Regions from separate parts of the Oceanobacillus picturae genome, predicted to be linked through region 3. Evidence: riboswitches for the same ligand, from Rfam matches in the RefSeq annotation. Region 3 holds a riboswitch; each other region holds the start of a gene.
What was found. Region 3 has a riboswitch for S-adenosylmethionine ahead of BN988_RS16415 (methionine ABC transporter ATP-binding protein). Riboswitches for the same ligand answer to the same signal wherever they lie in the genome.
Positions count from the first base shown of each region.

Region 1: it holds a riboswitch for S-adenosylmethionine, as region 3 does, so the genes downstream of both, BN988_RS10145 (SDR family NAD(P)-dependent oxidoreductase) here and BN988_RS16415 (methionine ABC transporter ATP-binding protein) in region 3, are expected to answer to the same signal.
Region 2: it holds a riboswitch for S-adenosylmethionine, as region 3 does, so the genes downstream of both, BN988_RS17765 (PLP-dependent aspartate aminotransferase family protein) here and BN988_RS16415 (methionine ABC transporter ATP-binding protein) in region 3, are expected to answer to the same signal.

Region 1 covers NZ_CCAX010000001.1:2,020,290-2,026,256, forward strand. The annotation lists gene BN988_RS10135 (BglG family transcription antiterminator) at 1-1,817, opposite strand, end outside; gene BN988_RS10140 (AraC family transcriptional regulator) at 2,361-3,224, shown strand; SAM riboswitch class I at 3,416-3,517, shown strand; gene BN988_RS10145 (SDR family NAD(P)-dependent oxidoreductase) at 3,637-4,401, shown strand; gene BN988_RS10150 (Na+/H+ antiporter NhaC family protein) at 4,455-5,777, shown strand; gene BN988_RS10155 (S-ribosylhomocysteine lyase) at 5,842-5,967, shown strand, end outside.
Region 2 covers NZ_CCAX010000004.1:205,299-211,265, forward strand. The annotation lists gene megL (methionine gamma-lyase) at 1-407, opposite strand, end outside; gene rarD (EamA family transporter RarD) at 613-1,515, shown strand; SAM riboswitch class I at 1,637-1,755, shown strand; gene BN988_RS17765 (PLP-dependent aspartate aminotransferase family protein) at 1,901-3,649, shown strand; gene metX (homoserine O-acetyltransferase MetX) at 3,731-4,777, shown strand; gene BN988_RS17775 (efflux RND transporter periplasmic adaptor subunit) at 5,389-5,967, opposite strand, start outside.
Region 3 covers NZ_CCAX010000003.1:395,276-401,242, reverse strand. The annotation lists gene BN988_RS16430 (M20 family metallopeptidase) at 1-650, opposite strand, end outside; gene BN988_RS16425 (MetQ/NlpA family ABC transporter substrate-binding protein) at 701-1,519, opposite strand; gene BN988_RS16420 (methionine ABC transporter permease) at 1,547-2,197, opposite strand; gene BN988_RS16415 (methionine ABC transporter ATP-binding protein) at 2,187-3,218, opposite strand; SAM riboswitch class I at 3,300-3,402, opposite strand; SAM riboswitch class I at 3,507-3,614, opposite strand; gene BN988_RS16410 (glycine betaine ABC transporter substrate-binding protein) at 3,801-4,703, opposite strand; gene serS (serine--tRNA ligase) at 5,090-5,967, opposite strand, start outside.

The DNA.
Region 1 (5,967 bases), on a different contig from region 3:
ACATTTTTAATCATTTCTACAATATAACTCTCTTGAATATATCCTTGTGTCAACAAAGGTTCAGCTGCAACCTTTATTGCCTTTTCCCAGCCTTCTACTTGCTTCTTCATCAAGATTCTTTCTGGTGGTAAAAGTTCATTTAAATTCGGTTTCTTAATTTCATTTTCTACATTAAGAGGTGCTTGGAAATACCTTCGAAGCTCCTTAGATAAGGATTCATTATCCTCGATAGTAGCGTATCTTTGAACAATATCCAGGACTGTTTCTACAGAGTAAACTTGTTTTCTTGATGTACGATCAAACAAACTGTTTACTTTTTTCAATAGCTGCTCTTTGTCTTTATTATCCAATACAGGATTCACAACAAAGACTGGGATTCCTCTTTCGGTGAGCTGGATGGTCGACACAATAAAGTCGACATGTAGATCCATTTTTTCATACTCTCTTAAGGAGGTTACCCCTACCGTTTCTACGTCAGTGAAAAGCCCCTCAAGTTGACTTTCTAACAGCCTCGATGTACCCAGCCCATTCGTACAAACAATAAGCATTCTCTTCCTAGTTTGTTCAAGCATCACCCCTTCCTTACGAAGCCATCCTCCAAAGTGAATCGTAATATATGCAATTTCATTTTCACTAATGGGTTCACCAATCAAATCTTCAAAATGATGGACTACTTTCTTTGTTAGATGGAAGACCTCAAAATAATTTTGGCTAACCGAATCCCGTAAAACATTTTCTACTTCAATTCCGTATTTAATCCTGTAGTACGCAGGCTTTAAGTGTAGTAGCAAATTCTGGATCATCTGCTCTGGTTCTTGGAATTCAATTGCAGCATGTAACTGAAAAGAGGAGACCATCTTTTCTACCACCTGAAGAAGTGCTTTCATCTCCTCACTTTCCATTTGTGGCCTAAAATTATAGTTAACCTTTGCACTAAGGAGGTACTTGGCAAAATAATAAATTTCATCAGACGGCATTTCCGTTTTTAACGAGTCGGATAAGCGGTTACAAAGGGACTTAACGCCTGTGTATTCATCAGTTGTTTTTATTACTTCCTTCTCAACTACATCTACCTCAACAAATTTCCCTTGCTCTATTCGCTTTAAGAAAAAGTGAAACCAAACGACAATATTATTAAAAACTTCATCAGTAAACTCCACCCTAAAACGCTGCTCATGCTTCTGTAATAATTGCCTTAGTAGATGCACCAATGAGAGATCAAAGCTTAAATATGGTCTAAAAGCCTGGTCTTCTATGTTGATAGAAGAATTTTGTAGATTACACAAAATGCTGTACCAGCTTTCTTTTGGTGTAACCAAAGATAGATAATAGATCAACAGCCTTCTGATATCGTTTTCATTTCCTTTTATCGAGTACCCAGTCTTACGATCAGAATAAAAATATAACTGGTTCGTTTTCATTTCTTCTTTAAGCTTCTTAATATCATCTAGGACTGTATTTCGACTTACTTCAAAAATTTGTCTGATATCCTCTAAAAAGTAAGCCTTTTTCTCCCCAACAACATGTATATAAATCCAAGCCCTTCTTTCTACAGGAGAGAATTCGTAGTACGTCGCTCTTGATGAAGAATGTTTGGCAGTAATATCTTTTTTAGTTTGTTCATCGATATATATGCCTTGCCCTCTCACTTGCTTGACCTCTTCTAATTGATGGTCATTAAGCCAATTATTTATTTTGTCAAGGTCACTATAAATCGTGCGCCGTGATACATTTAACAAGGTTGCAAGTTCTTGGATGGTAATGTATGAATCTTGAATCAGTAACTGATTTAATACTGCCATACTACGTTGATCCATCTTTATCCCCCTAATCAATAGTTCATAAGTAGTATGTTCTATACCTATATTTTATTAAAATATAGCCTACATAATAAGACCAAATGAACCACATCGTATTGTGCAAAGTTGTACTGAAGGTCGAGTAACCTAATGAATCTGTCGAGTAATATAAAGTGAAACTTATATCAGTAGGAGTTTTACATACGGTTCCACCGTAAATTGGAACCGTATGGCAAATAGGCTATTTCCTCATTCCATAGATTAAGTAATATACAATACTAATTATATTTGATTAATTGAATTCAAAATGTGATCTTTTTATGAAATGGTATGAAAAAGGGCAATCAAACCGATATTTATCACCCTAAACATGTCGAGTATTTAAAATATTTCTTTGCTATCATATAAAGTGAAACTTCAATCAGTGGGGATTATCGTTCTTCCCCAATGATTGTTAGTTGAACGAATCGGGATGTTAGCGTCCGTTTTACTCCCCCTCCATGTTTTGGAGTTGGAGTCTTACGGACGGTGGCACCGGGATTAACAGAAAGGAGGGATAACGTGTTAAAGGAATTAAACCAAGTCATTGAATATATTGAAGAACGGTTAACGGATGATTTGTCGCTTGAAACTATTTCTGAATATGCCGGGGTTTCCGATTATCACTTTAGAAAAATATTTTTTTACCTATCCGGAATGACACTAAATGAATATATAAAAAACAGAAGACTATCAGAGGCAAATAAGGACTTGTTGCGAGGAGAAAAAGTAACAGATGTTGCTTTCAAATATGGATATCAGTCAGTGGACGGCTTTAGCAGAGCATTTAAAAAATGGAACGGTTTTCTACCCTCAGAAGTAATGAAAAGAGGAGTAAGCAAAACGTTTCCGAAGTTCACATTTGTCATAACAGTACAAGGAGGAACTACAATGGAATTTAGAATAGAAGATAAGCCAACATTTAATTTAGTTGGTGTAAGTAAACGTGTGCCAATGCAATTCGAAGGAGTGAATAACGCGATTGTCGAGCTTGCGAAGAATATAACAGATGAACAAAAAGAGGAAATGCATTCTCTGCAAAATTTAGAACCATATGAGATCGTGAATGCTTCCTATGATGCAGATGCTCAATTTCTGAAAGAGGAAGGCGATTTAACGCACTTGATCGGTGTATTAACAACGGAAGATAACGTCAGTGGTCAATTAGATAAAGTAACCGTGGATGCCTGTACATGGGCGATCTTTCCTAATGAAGGTCCATTCCCATCAACACTGCAAGAAACCATGGCAAAGACCTATTCAGAATGGCTCCCCTCTTCCGATTATGAAGTGATCCCTGCCCCTACCTTTTCGTTTACTAAAATGGATGAACAGAAAGCGGATTATGCCTATAGTGAAGTCTGGATTCCAGTGAGGAAAAGATAAATACGAGGACTTATAATGAATGAAGAGCAACGCTGACTAAGGGGCGTTGCTCTTCTTATAAAAATCCTCCCCCCTCTTTAATGACCACAAACCCAAAACATCACCTCTCTATTTCTTAATTATCAAAAAAATCACTTGACGGTAATTTCATTTTACTGTATCTTTAATCTACAAATTACATATCACGAATTTTCTTATCCAGAGAGGTGGAGGGACTGGCCCTACGATACCTCGGCAGCAGCTCTTTTAGAGTAATGTGCCAATTCCAGAAGCGTAACGCTTGAAGATAAGAAGAGTATTTTAACGTTGACGTTTAAGGTCTCTTCTTGCTATAGAAGAGGCCTTTTTTGTTTGCATTTTACTTTCGCAAACTAAATGTACAGCAGGGCAACAGGAAAGGAGTATGTTTTTTATGTATACGATGGATTTAACCAATAAAGTGGCCATTGTCACGGGTGGTGCACATGGTATTGGAAAGGCGATTGTGGAGGCATTTTTAGATTGCGGGGCAAAAGTTGCGGTTGTAGATATGGCTGAGACACATGATGAAACAACAGCTAATACGTTTCATGTTCAGGCCGATGTGTCCAATCCGGAGCAAGTAACCACGGTGGTTGCTTCGGTTATTGATCATTTCGGCAGAGTAGACATTTTAGTCAATAATGCGGGGATTTCCACGATGGACTATTTTGTTGATATAAAAGAGCAAGACTGGGATAAAACAATCGATGTGAATGCTAAAGGGGTCTACCTTTGCATGCAATCTGTTGCGAAACAACTACAAGCTCAAGGCCAAGGTGGAAAAATCATTAACATTGCCTCACAAGCTGGGAAAAACGGCTACCAACTAATGGGTAGTTATGTTGCTTCAAAACACGCGGTACTAGGGATGACAAAAGTGGCTGCACTAGAACTAGCCAAAGACAATATTAATGTGAATGCCGTTTGCCCAGGAATCGTGGAAACAACGATGAAACAATCAGAAAGAGTGATTGGCGGCCACCTACGCGGTCTTCAAGCTGAAGATATTAAACATGAAGATAATTCACAAGTTCCCTTGGGTAGAACTGCTGTACCATCTGACATCGCGAATGTCGTTGTTTTTCTTGCATCCACCTACTCCGATTACATGACTGGCCAAGGAATCAATGTTACGGGTGGGATGACCATGAACTAATCTCTTGTTACATGCTTACCCACTAAAAAATCAAAATGAAGGAGGATATTTTGATGGCTAATGCGAAAAAAGGAAATGCACTTGCACTACTTCCGTTACTTATCTTTGTATTACTATTTATTGGCACTGGCGTTATTTCTGGAGACTTCTCCAATATGCCATTAAACGTTGCGATTATTATTGCGGCGGCTTTTGCTCTCGCCATGAACCGAAAAGAAAAGCTATCTAGCAAGATTGATATCTTTACGAAAGGCGCAGGACATCCGAATATTATCTTAATGGCGGTAATTTTTGTAATGGCCGGGGCATTCGCTCAAACAGCTAGGGACATGGGGGCTGTAGATTCCACCGTAAACTTGGGATTATCCGTTATTCCTCCTAATCTATTAATGGTTGGACTCTTTATTGTAGGATGCTTCATCTCTGTATCAATGGGAACATCCATGGGTACCGTGGCCGCGCTAGCACCAATTGGCATTGGGATCGCGGAGCAAACAGGCATACCAATAGCGCTTGCGATGGGAACGGTTATAGGTGGCGCAATGTTTGGTGATAATCTATCCATGATTTCCGATACCACCATCGCAGCTGTCCGGACCCAGAAAACAAAAATGAGTGATAAATTTAAAACCAACTTTTTCATTGTTCTACCTGGCGCAATTGTAACCGCGATTCTTTTATGGATCGTGACCGCTGGAGCCGAAATCGATACCATTGGCGATTACGCGTTTGATTTCGTGAAGGTTTTACCTTATATAGCGGTACTCATTGCCGCCTTAGCTGGCGTTAATGTCTTAGTCGTATTAATTGGCGGCATCGTTTTCGCTGGGATTATTGGCTTAATAGATGGTTCATATACGTTATCTAGTTTCATTCAAGCTATTTCACAGGGAATCATGAATATGGAAGATATTGCAATTGTTGCCCTATTAATTGGTGGGATGATTGGAATTATCCAGCATAACGGCGGGATTCAGTGGTTATTAAACTTTATAACGCGTAGAATTAAAACGAAAAAAGGTGCGGAGCTTGGGATTGCAGGTTTAGTAAGTGCAACCGACATTGCAACGGCCAACAACACCATTTCCATTATTGTAACAGGTCCATTAGCAAAAAATATTTCCGATGAATACGATATTGATCCTAGAAAATCAGCCAGTATTCTCGACATATTTGCTGGCGGATGGCAAGGTATCGTTCCATACGGTGGGCAAATGCTTGCAGCTGCAGGTTTAGCAGCTATCTCACCAATTAGCATCTTGCCGTATTCCTTCTACCCGATTGCCATCATCCTATGTGGAATTATTGCCATTCTCATTGGCTTCCCTAAACACAAGGGAAAGAAAGCCGCTAAGGGAAGTAAAAAAACAGCTTAACGAAACATCTAATCTGGTAAAAAGCATATAAATCTAGAAAAATATACTATTAGGAGTGGAATACATGGTTAAAAAAATGAACGTTGAAAGCTTTAATCTTGATCATACAAAAGTGAGAGCACCTTATATTCGTCTTGCCGGGACTACTACTGGGGCAAACGGCGACGTTGTTCACAAGTACGACCTCCGT
Region 2 (5,967 bases), on a different contig from region 3:
TCCATTAAGGAAAAGTCATGGCTTATCTGGTACTTCTCTTGTAGCATAGTTAAAAGGCCGTAGGTACAGCCATAGAGCCCTGAAGAACATAGAATATGATCGTTTGCTTTTGTTAGAGCAATTAGCACTGAAGACACAGCAGCCATGCCTGAAGCAAAAGCAAGACCACGTTCAGCCTGCTCTAATGAAGCCATTCTCTCTTCTAGAATCTTTACAGTCGGATTTCCTAGCCGAGAATAAATGTAGCCCTCTTCCTCCCCTGCAAAACGCCTTTCTCCTTGTTCTGCGGTAGCAAATGTGAATGTGGAGGTCTGGAAAATAGGTGGTGTCAGACTCCCCAGCATATCCTTTGCGTCATAGCCCTGGTGGATAACTGCTGTTTCGATATGTTGATTGTCTTTCTTCACAAAGATCCCCCCTGAAATGATTTCTTATTCTACTACTATCTTATTCTATTAGTACTCTTTTTGAAAGCGTTTTCTTATAACTGCAAACATGCTTTTTGCTTTTTAGATCAGACTCTTTTAAAATGGAGTTTATTTGATAAAAGAAGTTTAGGACTTACTACAGTTACACGTGGGGGACAAATTTGTATAGAAAAGAAGGGTTGGCATGAATGGAAAACAGGAACAAACAGGCATTCTACTAACTGCAGGGGCATATTTACTCTGGGGTTTTCTACCGATCTACTGGAAGGCAGTGAATCATGTATCTGCCGGTGAAATTCTCGCACACAGAATAGTATGGTCGTTCGTATTCATGCTAGTACTCATTGCCTTGCTAGGTAAGTGGTCCACCGTAATCAAGGAATGCAAAGCAATCCTGACCAACAAAAAGCAATTAATTGCTGTGATTTTTGCATCCATTATGATTACACTCAACTGGCTGACCTTCATTTGGGCTGTGAATAGCGACCATGTTCTTCAAGCAAGCCTTGGCTATTATATTAATCCATTAATTAGTATATTACTCGGTATTCTCGTGTTAAAAGAAACCCTGACCAAAAGACAGCTGGTTTCCTTTATTCTTGCAGGGGCAGGCGTTCTATATTTAACAGTTAGCTATGGAGTTTTCCCTTGGGTATCCTTATTGCTCGCTATGAGCTTTGGTCTATACGGATTATTTAAAAAGAGATTAGATGTAGGAGCCTTTGCTAGCTTAACAATTGAAACAATGTTTATTACACCAATAGCTATCCTTTACTTACTGATTATCCCGGAAAATATTTTTCAGACTAATACTTTCTTTACGTCCTCCACCATGCTACTCATTGGTGCAGGAATCGTGACAGCAGTTCCGTTACTATTGTTTGCAGGCGGAGCAAGAAGAATTCCGCTAGCTATGATTGGGTTTCTCCAATACATTGCTCCGACCATTATGCTAATTCTCGGTGTGTTTGTATATAATGAAACCTTTACTACTGCTCATCTAATCGCATTTTCTCTTATCTGGATAGCCCTCATCAACTATATGTTATCAACTTATTTCCCTTTTCATAAAAGGGCGAGAGAATAGACCGCATGTCACTTAACAAGAGGTTCTTGCCTCTTGTTTTTTTACTATACAATTATTTTCAGTAAACGGTTGACAACCGCGTATAATTGGTTTTATAATGTGAATAATTTAAAAATTAAATCTCTTATCAAGAGTGGTGGAGGGAATAGGCCCTGCGAAGCCCAGCAACCTGAAAGCAAACCTTGTTTGCTTCCGATGGTGCTAAATCCTACAGATCATCTTGGATCTGGAAGATAAGAGGAGGAACGTGAATAATACGCCCTCTTCTTAGGAAGAGGGCTTTTTATATTCTCCCCTCCTCCCCCAGACCGGTTAAACTGCAAACTGCAGTCTTACATCAAAAAGCTGTTGACTGGCAGGCCATAATCTTAAAGGAGGAATTTACATGTCATCATTTACTAACCAGCAGGATGAAACAACGTTACTTCACGGAGGACAGGTGCCTGATCCGTCTACCGGAGCAAGAGCTGTTCCCATTTATCAAACAACTTCTTATGTGTTCAATAATACGGAGCATGCACAAAATCTATTTGGTTTATCAGAAGCAGGAAACATCTATTCTCGGATTGGGAATCCGACGGTTGATGTATTTGAACAACGAATTGCCCAACTGGAAGATGGCGTTGCAGCTGTAGCTACATCTTCGGGTATGGCAGCAATATCCTTTGCAATATTAAACATCGCCGGGTCTGGAGATGAAATTATTGCAGACAGCAATTTGTATGGTGGCACCTACAACTTATTTGCTCACACGTTGCCGCGCTATGGAATAGCTGTGAAATTTGTAGATGGGAGCAATCTTGAAGAAATCAAAAATGCTATAACTGACAAGACAAAGGCTATTTTCGGGGAAACCATTACCAACCCCAGTCTTAATATTTTTGATGTAGAGGCTGTCTCAACCATCGCCCATCAGCATGGTATCCCGCTCATTATTGATAACACATTTGCACCATACTTAACCAAACCACTTACTTGGGGAGCGGATGTCGTTGTCCATTCCGCTACAAAATGGATCGGTGGACACGGAACAACAATTGGTGGCGTTGTGGTTGACGGTGGCCGCTTTAATTGGAACAATTCGAGATTTAAAGGTTTTACTGAGCCTCAGGAAAGCTATAACGGATTACGTTTTATTGATGTCGGGGCAGCCGCCTTTGCGACAAAATTACGGGTAGAGCTTTTACGTGATATTGGAGCTTGTTTAAGCCCACAAAGTGCCTTTCAGTTATTACAGGGACTGGAGACATTGCATTTACGAATAGAAAAACACACTAAAAATGCTCAAGAAATTGCTGCATACCTAGCCGATCACCCTGCTGTTGAATGGGTAAACTACCCAGGTCTACAAAATCATCCCTCTCACCAGCTAGCTAAAAAGTATTTGAAAGACGGATATGGTTCCATCATAACGTTTGGCATAAAAGGTGGCCGGGAAGCTGGTCGGAAACTGATTGATTCCATATCACTATGGTCACATGTAGCGAATGTGGGGGATGCGAAGTCGCTCATTATCCATCCAGCCTCGACTACCCACCAGCAGCTTAACCCAGAGGAGTTGAAAAGCTCCGGGGTGTCGGAAGAGTTAGTCCGATTATCTATCGGGTTAGAAGCTACTTCTGATCTGCTAAGCACGTTAGATGAGGCGATCAATCAGGCTGTTGGTAAAACAACGAACCAAAAACCTTCGGAAAAAGATGCAATAGAATGGCTGGTCAGATCTCCATTCGACCGAAGTGATGGGACAGTAAGACAAAAAGCAATCGCAGTTTACACTGAAGAAAACAATAGAGAAGTGAATAAAGCAATTGAACAGCTTAAAGCACTCGGATTCCTTGTTCCAACAATCCAGCAGGAAATCAACGGAGAAGAGAATCGTTTTACTCAGTTAGCAGATGTACCTTATCAAGTAGACGCTGTCTATGTAGATCACAACGTCCTTCCATCTGACACTTTAGAACAATTCATAAATAAGCAAAGCAGTATCTTATGGATACGATATCCAGAGGGCCATACACAGCTTATCGAAAATGCTGAGGCAACCGGGATTACAGTTGTCTCAGGAACCGCCCCCTACGATGAATTCGTCCGCTTACGGGGAGGGCTTCCTGAGAGTGTGATTGCAGGAGTGTGAGAATGGAACTTTCCCGGGAGGTTATCTTGTGATGAATGAATCAACCAAAGGCCTACTCTTCAAGGGTAAGGAGGATGTTTTATGACTAATTCCCAGAGGACGGTCCCTACTATTGGGAACATCTCCATCGGACCACTCCTCCTCACTTCTGGGGAGCTGCTTGAGGAGGTTTCTCTCCGTTATGAGATTTCCGGACCAGAGGGTGCTCCTTTTATTCTTGTATGCCACGCCTTAACAGGGAACCAGCATACAATTGGAAATGATAAAAATTCCGGCTGGTGGAGTGGTCTTATTGGCGAGAATAGGTATGTTGATACAGACGCCTATCAAGTTCTCACCTTTAATGTACTTGGTGGTTGTCATGGCTCCACAGGCCCAACCACTATTCATAACAAAACCAATGAGCCCTACCGAAGTCATTTCCCTGACATCACGGTTAGGGATATGGTCCATGCTCAACATAAGGCATTGACAATAATGGGTATCCACCACCTGGCAGCCGTTATGGGTGGATCACTCGGAGGTATGCAGGTAATGGAATGGGGACTCCTCTATCCAGATAGAATGGATAAACTCATCGTTCTTGCTTCTACTCCAGTGTTTACAGACTACGGGATTGCTTACAACCATATTGCTGAAACATCCATCAAACAGGATCCCGCCTGGAAAAATGGCCAGTATGAAACGAACCATTCATTAAAAGGATTGGAAATTGCTCGAATGATTGGCATGGTCACCTATAGAAGTGCTACCTTGTTCAATCTGCGTTTTGATCGAAAAGGTACTCAACTTAAATATGACGTTAGTAGTTATTTAGATCACCAGGGAAAAAAATTGACAGAGAGGTTTGATGCGAACAGTTATTTGACGTTGCTCCGTGCAATGAACAATCATGATATTGGAAAGGACAGAGGTGGTTGGGAGGTTGCCGCAAGAAGTATGAAGCCTCCCCTGCTTGCAATCAGCTACGATAGGGATTTGATTTTTGAGCCCTCCCTCATGAAACAGTTCGTAAGCGAAGTGGCAAACGGAAGTTACTTTCACGTAGATACAGAGTTTGGCCATGATGGTTTTCTAACAGAATTCAACAAATGGGGACATGTGGTCGAACACTTCCTAAACAATTAATATAATAGCTTACAGAAAAACAGGTTTATCCTTCTGCAAAATGGGGGAAAATAAACTTAACCCCTTTTCTTTCACATATCGCCTTCTAAAAGGCGATTTTTCTTTGATGTTAAAAGAAAAGCGAAGAGCGCACGAAAAGCGACGTACGAACTGCGCCTGGCCATGCCAGGTGGCTCCATGTTGCCACGCAAAGTGGCGGTTTTAATGGAGCATTCCCCGCCGGAGGAGATAAAGAAAACATGCCCCTGCAAAAGGGGTATGTCGGCGTTGGCCGACAAGGCCGTTTTTAGTCGACCTACCTAAATTACAGGGAGCCGATGTTGCCTCTCACCCTCCGGGTATAAGGGCGACTAGGCCTCTGGTTAGCACCAGTCGGCAAGTCTTCTTTATTGTACGGAGGCGAAGGAAGTTGCGCTAGTCGCTGGGAACTCGGAGCTAGTCGAGGCAAAAGTGGAGAGTTTCTTATTCAGCCCCTATAATCAAAAGAAATCGGCAGAGAGCCGATTTCTTTTTTGTGTTGACGGAGTTGAAATTTTGGGGTTCCAAGTATAAGAAAAACGCACACATTCGCTAAAGGATGAGCGAATGCGAGTTTTTCTAATATGCTTTGTCTAGCGTGTTAAGAGCCCTGTCACGGCAAATTCCCACCAATTGGTTTCCTTCGGGTTCACGAGCTGTTTCCAGGGATGCTTCCAAGCCTTCAGAGGTGTTATAAACACAGCTTTATCACGTAGCTGTCCTTCTGGGCCATCTGCCACCCATTCTCCAATCGCAGCGCCTTCTTTTATCTCTTGCATATTATTCATATGGATTCCTGTTACTACTGTTTGTTCTTGTAACTTCCCATCTACGGTCATTTTCCATACCTTGTTTTGATAAATTTTTTCTTCAAATAGCGTAGCAGCCCCTTCTGCTGATTCCGTTGTGATAACGAGATTCGCATGATATCCAGGCAATAAATCGACTATCGCTTCGCTCTCCTCTGTTTCGTCCGTAGTATCATCTTCTACTAAGGAAGGGTCTTCAAATGTCACACGTAGTGGATAAATACTTTCCCCTTCCACAGAAGCTTCTTCTTTTGGTGAATCACTAACCTCTGCTACCGTGCCTTCGAGTAGGGCAGCTACTTCTGACACTTCCACCCTTACTGGGAACCCCTGCTCTATCAATGGTCTAACTGTCTCTGAAAG
Region 3 (5,967 bases):
CGTAATGCATTAATGCCATTAAATAGTTGAATGACGCCATCTAGAGCATTAATTCCTTTATCTGGATGAGCGGAAGCATGTGCTGGTTTTCCATGAAAAGCGAAATCAAGTGGATCTACCGCGAGACTCGGACCAGTTAAATTTGTCTCAGCACCTGGGTGTATCATAATCGCTGCATCAATATCTTCGAGCAATCCAGCTTTTACAAAGCTCCCTTTTGCACTTCCGTTTGGACCCCCTTCTTCTGCTGGGGTACCTAATACGACAAGCTCTCCTCCTACTTCATCCAATACTTTACTAAGTGCAATAGCAGCTGCAGCACTTGTGGTACCAATTAAGTTATGCCCACACGCATGGCCGATTTCTGGTAAGGCATCATATTCTGCCAAAAAGCCAATTCTTAAGCCCTCTTTTTCACTTTTCTTTTTCGCAATGAATGCTGTTTCATGTCCTGCTACCCCTTTTTCTATTAAAAACCCTTCCTCTACAAGCAATTCAATTAAGCGACCAGATGCATAAAACTCTTGGTTTCCAATTTCCGGGTTATCATGAATATCATGACTTGCTTGAATGTATTTCTGTTTATTTTCTTCTATATTATCAACAATGATCTTCTTCACTTCTTCTAAACTTTTAGCTACAACACTCATTTACTCCACCTCGTTTTTTTATTTTTATGCTGTACGTCTTACTCTCTCTTTTAATGGCCAATTTCACTTAACGGTACAAATGTTGGGATGGAGTTTCCATCGCGTTCTTCAATAATAAAGTCTGCTACGTCATCAGACTGGTAAATTTCTGCTAGTTTATTTAAGGTTTCATCATCTTTGTCTTTCTCTTGTACGGCGATAATATTAATATACGGGGTAGCTGTTTCATCCTCATGGTAAATGGAATCATCCAATGGGCTGAATCCTGCATCCACTGCAATACCGTTATTGATGAGTGAGGCGTCTACATCTGGCAACACCCTTGGAGTCTGACCCGCTACAAGCTGTTCAAATTTAAGGTTCTTCGGGTTTTCTACGATTTTATCGACAGAGCCATTTCCGTCAAAGCCTTCTTCCAATTTAATTAGTCCTGCTTCTTCAAGAAGTAAAAGTCCCCGGCCCATGTTCGTTGCTTCTTTAGCTAAGGCAATTGTTCCACCTTCAGGGATATCTTCTACAGAATCATGCTTTTCAGAATAAAGACCCATTGGCGCGATAACTGTTGTTGCAATTGGAGTCAGGTCAAGGTCATGCTCCTCGATAAAGGCGTCAAAATATGAAACAGTCTGGAAAGCATTCACATCGATTTCTCCCTCAGCTAATGCTAGATTCGGCTGCACATAGTCAGAAAAGCGAACAATCTCAACCTCTATTCCTTCTTCTTTGGCCTTTTCTGCTACATAATCCCAAATCGTTGTGTCAGAGCCACTAATTCCTACTTTGACCTTCGTTGCAGCCTCCCCATTAGAACAAGCACTAATCACCAAACTTAAACTAACTAATAACAATAATAGACTTAACTTTTTCATGCTGTATCTTCTCCTTTTGTTTTGATTTTATCTTCTTCTTATTTTTTTGGATAAAATATTTCCGGTGGATTGTAATCCCTGAACCATGACGACGAGTATTCCTACTGTTATTAGCATCACCATTGTGTCGAACCGCTGATAACCAAAGGTAATGGCCAGGTCTCCTAATCCGCCACCACCAACAGCTCCTGCCATGGCTGAGGCTCCAACCAATCCAATTGTGGCAATGGTTGCCCCTAACACGAGGGAGCTAAGAGCTTCTGGTATAAGAAAGCGAATGATTATTTGCCAAGGTGTTGCTCCCATTGACTGGGCAGCTTCCATCACACCTGGATCTACTTCTAAAAGAGAATTCTCTATTAATCTTGCAATGTATGGTCCTGCAAATAACACCATTGGTACAATAGCTGCGGCCGTGCCTATTGAGGTTCCAACAACTAATCTCGTGAATGGAATGACTGCGACCATTAGGATGATAAACGGAATAGAACGAAATATGTTTACTATTGCATTTAAGACCGTAAAAATATACTTGTTTTCCCATAAGTGCCCTTTACGTGTTACAACAAGGACAATTCCTAATACCAACCCTATAATCATAGAGAAAAATAGGGCGACTGCTACCATTACAATGGTTTGCCATAATGCCTCTGTAATTTGTTGCCAATCAACCAACATCTGCTAACACTTCCTTTACACTTACTTTTTGCTGATGAATATGCATAATGACACGGTTAATCTCTTTTTCTTCCCCTTCAAATTGCACGATAAGATTTCCAAATGGTACGCCCTGTAATTCTGTGATACTACCAAACAGAACATTTACCTCTACCTCGTATTGCTTTGCGATTTGCGACAACAACGGTGTTCCAGTAGACTCACCAACAAAGACAATCCGATAAATTTGGTTATGTGCGTCTTGTTTTCTTACTAACTCATATACGGAATCTGGGATTTGATCATGCATCACCGTACTGACAAAGTTATGAGCTGTGGTCGTTTGCGGCTGAGAAAAGACATCAAATACAGAACCAGATTCAACTACTTTTCCATCTTCAAGCACAGCAACTTTATCGCAAATTTCTCTAATTACGCCCATTTCGTGCGTGATAATTAAAATGGTGATATTGTATTCCTGATTAATTTTCTTTAAAAGTTTTAAAATAGCATTTGTTGTATCTGGGTCAAGGGCTGATGTTGCCTCATCACATAAAAGAATGGATGGCTGGGTTGCAAGAGAACGGGCAATCCCAACTCGCTGTTTCTGTCCCCCAGAAAGTTGATCTGGATAACTGTCAGCCTTGTCACGCAAGCCGACAAAATCAAGTAGTTCATAAACACGCTTGGTTATTTCCTTTTTTGGAGTTTTGCTTAACAGTAAGGGCATTGCGACATTGGTAAACACGGTTTTCGAATTAAGTAAATTAAAATGCTGAAAAATCATCCCTATGTTTCGCTTTGCCTCCCGTAGTTCCTTAGGTGAAAGTGCTTGTAAGTTTTGCCCATTCACGGTTACTGTTCCGGATGTTGGCTGTTCGAGTAAATTAACACATCGAATGAGCGAGCTTTTTCCAGCACCACTAAACCCAATCACACCATATATCTCTCCCTCTTCTATGTGGAGATCCACATTATCCAGTGCTTTTACACCTTCTGCCTTTTCGCCGTATACTTTTGAAACTTGATCAAATGTAATCATCTACTTCCTCCTGCTCGTTGTAGTTTCAAATTAAAAAGCCTCTTCTTATAAGATAAGAAGAGGCAATGAACTAGTATCCTCCTCTTATCTTTACAGACCTTCGTCTGTTGGAATTGGCACGTTGCTTTAAAAGCACGTTGCCGAGGTATCAATGGGCCAGTCCCTCCACCTCTCTGGATAAGAAGTAATGCATATTTAATTTTGTCGTGAAGAAGAGTTGTTTCGTGTAAAACTAAAAAATCCCTTCTTATAAAAATAAGAAGGGATCAGCTATGTACGATCATCCTCTTCTTATTTTTCAGGCTCGCATTCGCCTGTTGGATTTAGCACAGTACTATTAAAAGTCCGCTGCCGAGATATCAATGGGCCAAGTCCCTCCATCTCTCTGAATAAGAAGTAATGCATATTTAATTTGTTGTTGCTACTTACATTACTACCCGCCTTTCAATCTGTCAACAGTTTTTTCTAATAAATTATTCAATTCATTCTTTTAATTTTTAGCATAAGTAAAGGATTACTAAAAGATAAAGAACCCTATCCTTTGAATTACCGCAAACAGATAGGGTTCTTTCAATGCAAGCGTTATTCCTTTGGTTCTAGATCTTCTAGAGAGTCAATATCCATATAAGCTGGTACTGCTAACCCAGTTTTAGCACCCTCTAAGTTTGGCCCCAAGTCATCAAAATCATCTTCATATTGTTTATATAATTCGGCATGTGTTACTGGCATCCATACTGCTAATGATGCATCAGCACTCCCAGTTGCTATGGCTTCAAACATAATAGCTGGATCAACTTGTGTAAGTGTCACATCATAACCTTTTTGCTCTAACGCGAATTTAGCAACATTTGCTGTAAAAATTGCATCATCCCAAGGTAAAAGAGCGATTTCAATAGAAGTCCCATCCACAGAGTCTACACCTTCCGTCCATTCTGCAACTGTTTCTTGATTTTCCTTAGCCCAATCCTTTACTACTTCAGCATATTCCTTTTCCTGAGCCTCTAATAATGCTTCTTCTACATCTGGAAGCTCCAATTGTATGCGATCAATAATTGTGTAAGCTTCAGGCATTTCATCCTTTAGGCCTTTTCTTGCAATCGTTGTTATCTTTTCTTCATCACCATGAATACCTTTGGGATCCTTTAAATATTTTAAATCCCACTTGGCAAATTTATAATGTGGAGACCATGCACTAAAAATAATTGGTTCTTTATTATCAATAGCCTTACTTAATTGGGATAACATTGCTCCTGCCGAAGATAATTCCTGTTCCCAACCGGCAAGATTATCGTACGATTCTAAAACTTCTTCATTCTTCTTAGTTTGTCCAGCACCAGGCTCTGTACCAGTAATAGTATAATCTAATTCTTCACTAACACTTCCTTCTGCTTGTGCATCCTCATTACTTGATCCACAACCTGCTATCATAAGAGATAAGATTAAAACAATAAATATTCCTAGTATTTTACGTTTGAAATTCATCATGTTGTAAAAATAACCTCCATTTTATCTACTATAATTTCAATATATTTGATGGTACGATCCCCAGCATGTTAGATCGCAAGCATGCAAGTTTAATGTTATACCTATTGGAGGCTTGATTCAAAGTCCATATTCAGTTATTTCTGTATAAAAAGTTTGTAAAATTTTAATTTAACAGAGATTTCTTTGATACATGCTTCTATTACGTCGATTTACTCCGACTTACGTCTTTTTTGTACAATTTTGCTATAAAAGGAGTATTGATCATAGAGATACGAGGGAAAAAATCTATCTACTAACTTCGCGATGAGCTTGACTTACTTTCCGAAACAACTAGAAAAGGCTGTTTTCGATAACCGAAAAACAGCCTTACTCTTTATCTTATCCAATTATTTAATGGATTCTTTTCCACCCATATATGCACGTAGTACAGGAGGGACGATGACAGAGCCATCCTCTTGCTGATAATTTTCCAGAATAGCTGCTACAGTACGACCAAGTGCCAATCCACTACCATTTAATGTGTGGACAAACTCTGGCTTCGCATTTGCTTCTCTGCGGAAACGGATGCCGGCACGTCTTGCTTGAAAGTCTTCAAAGTTAGAGCAAGAAGAAATTTCCCGGTACGTGTTTTGGCTTGGAATCCATACTTCAATATCGTATTTCTTCGCTGCTGTAAATCCAAGATCCCCTGTACACATGCTCATGACACGATATGGTAACTGTAATAGTTGCAATACCTTTTCAGCATGACCTGTCAGGTTCTCCAATGTCTCATAAGAATCCTCTGGCTTAGCAAAGTGAACGAGCTCCACTTTATTAAATTGATGCTGACGAATAAGGCCTCGTGTATCCCTACCAGCAGAACCCGCTTCAGAACGGAAACAACCACTGAAAGCTACGTATTTTTTAGGAAGATCATCTACATTTAAGATTTCATCACGGTGATAATTCGTAACAGGTACTTCTGCTGTAGGAGCCATGAAATAATCCCACTCTTCTAGCTTAAAGGCATCCTCTTCAAATTTAGGTAGCTGACCTGTTCCTGTCATGCTGGTGCGGTTGACGATATATGGTGGAAGCATTTCCTCATAGCCATGCTCATCTGCATGTAAATCCATCATAAAGTTTAATAAAGCACGCTCTAGTCTGGCTCCAAGCCCTTTATAAAAGACAAAACGGCTTCCTGTTACTTTTGCTGCACGTTCGAAGTCAAGGATATCAAGGTTTGTCGCAATATCCCAATGAGGTTGTGCTTCAAAGCTAA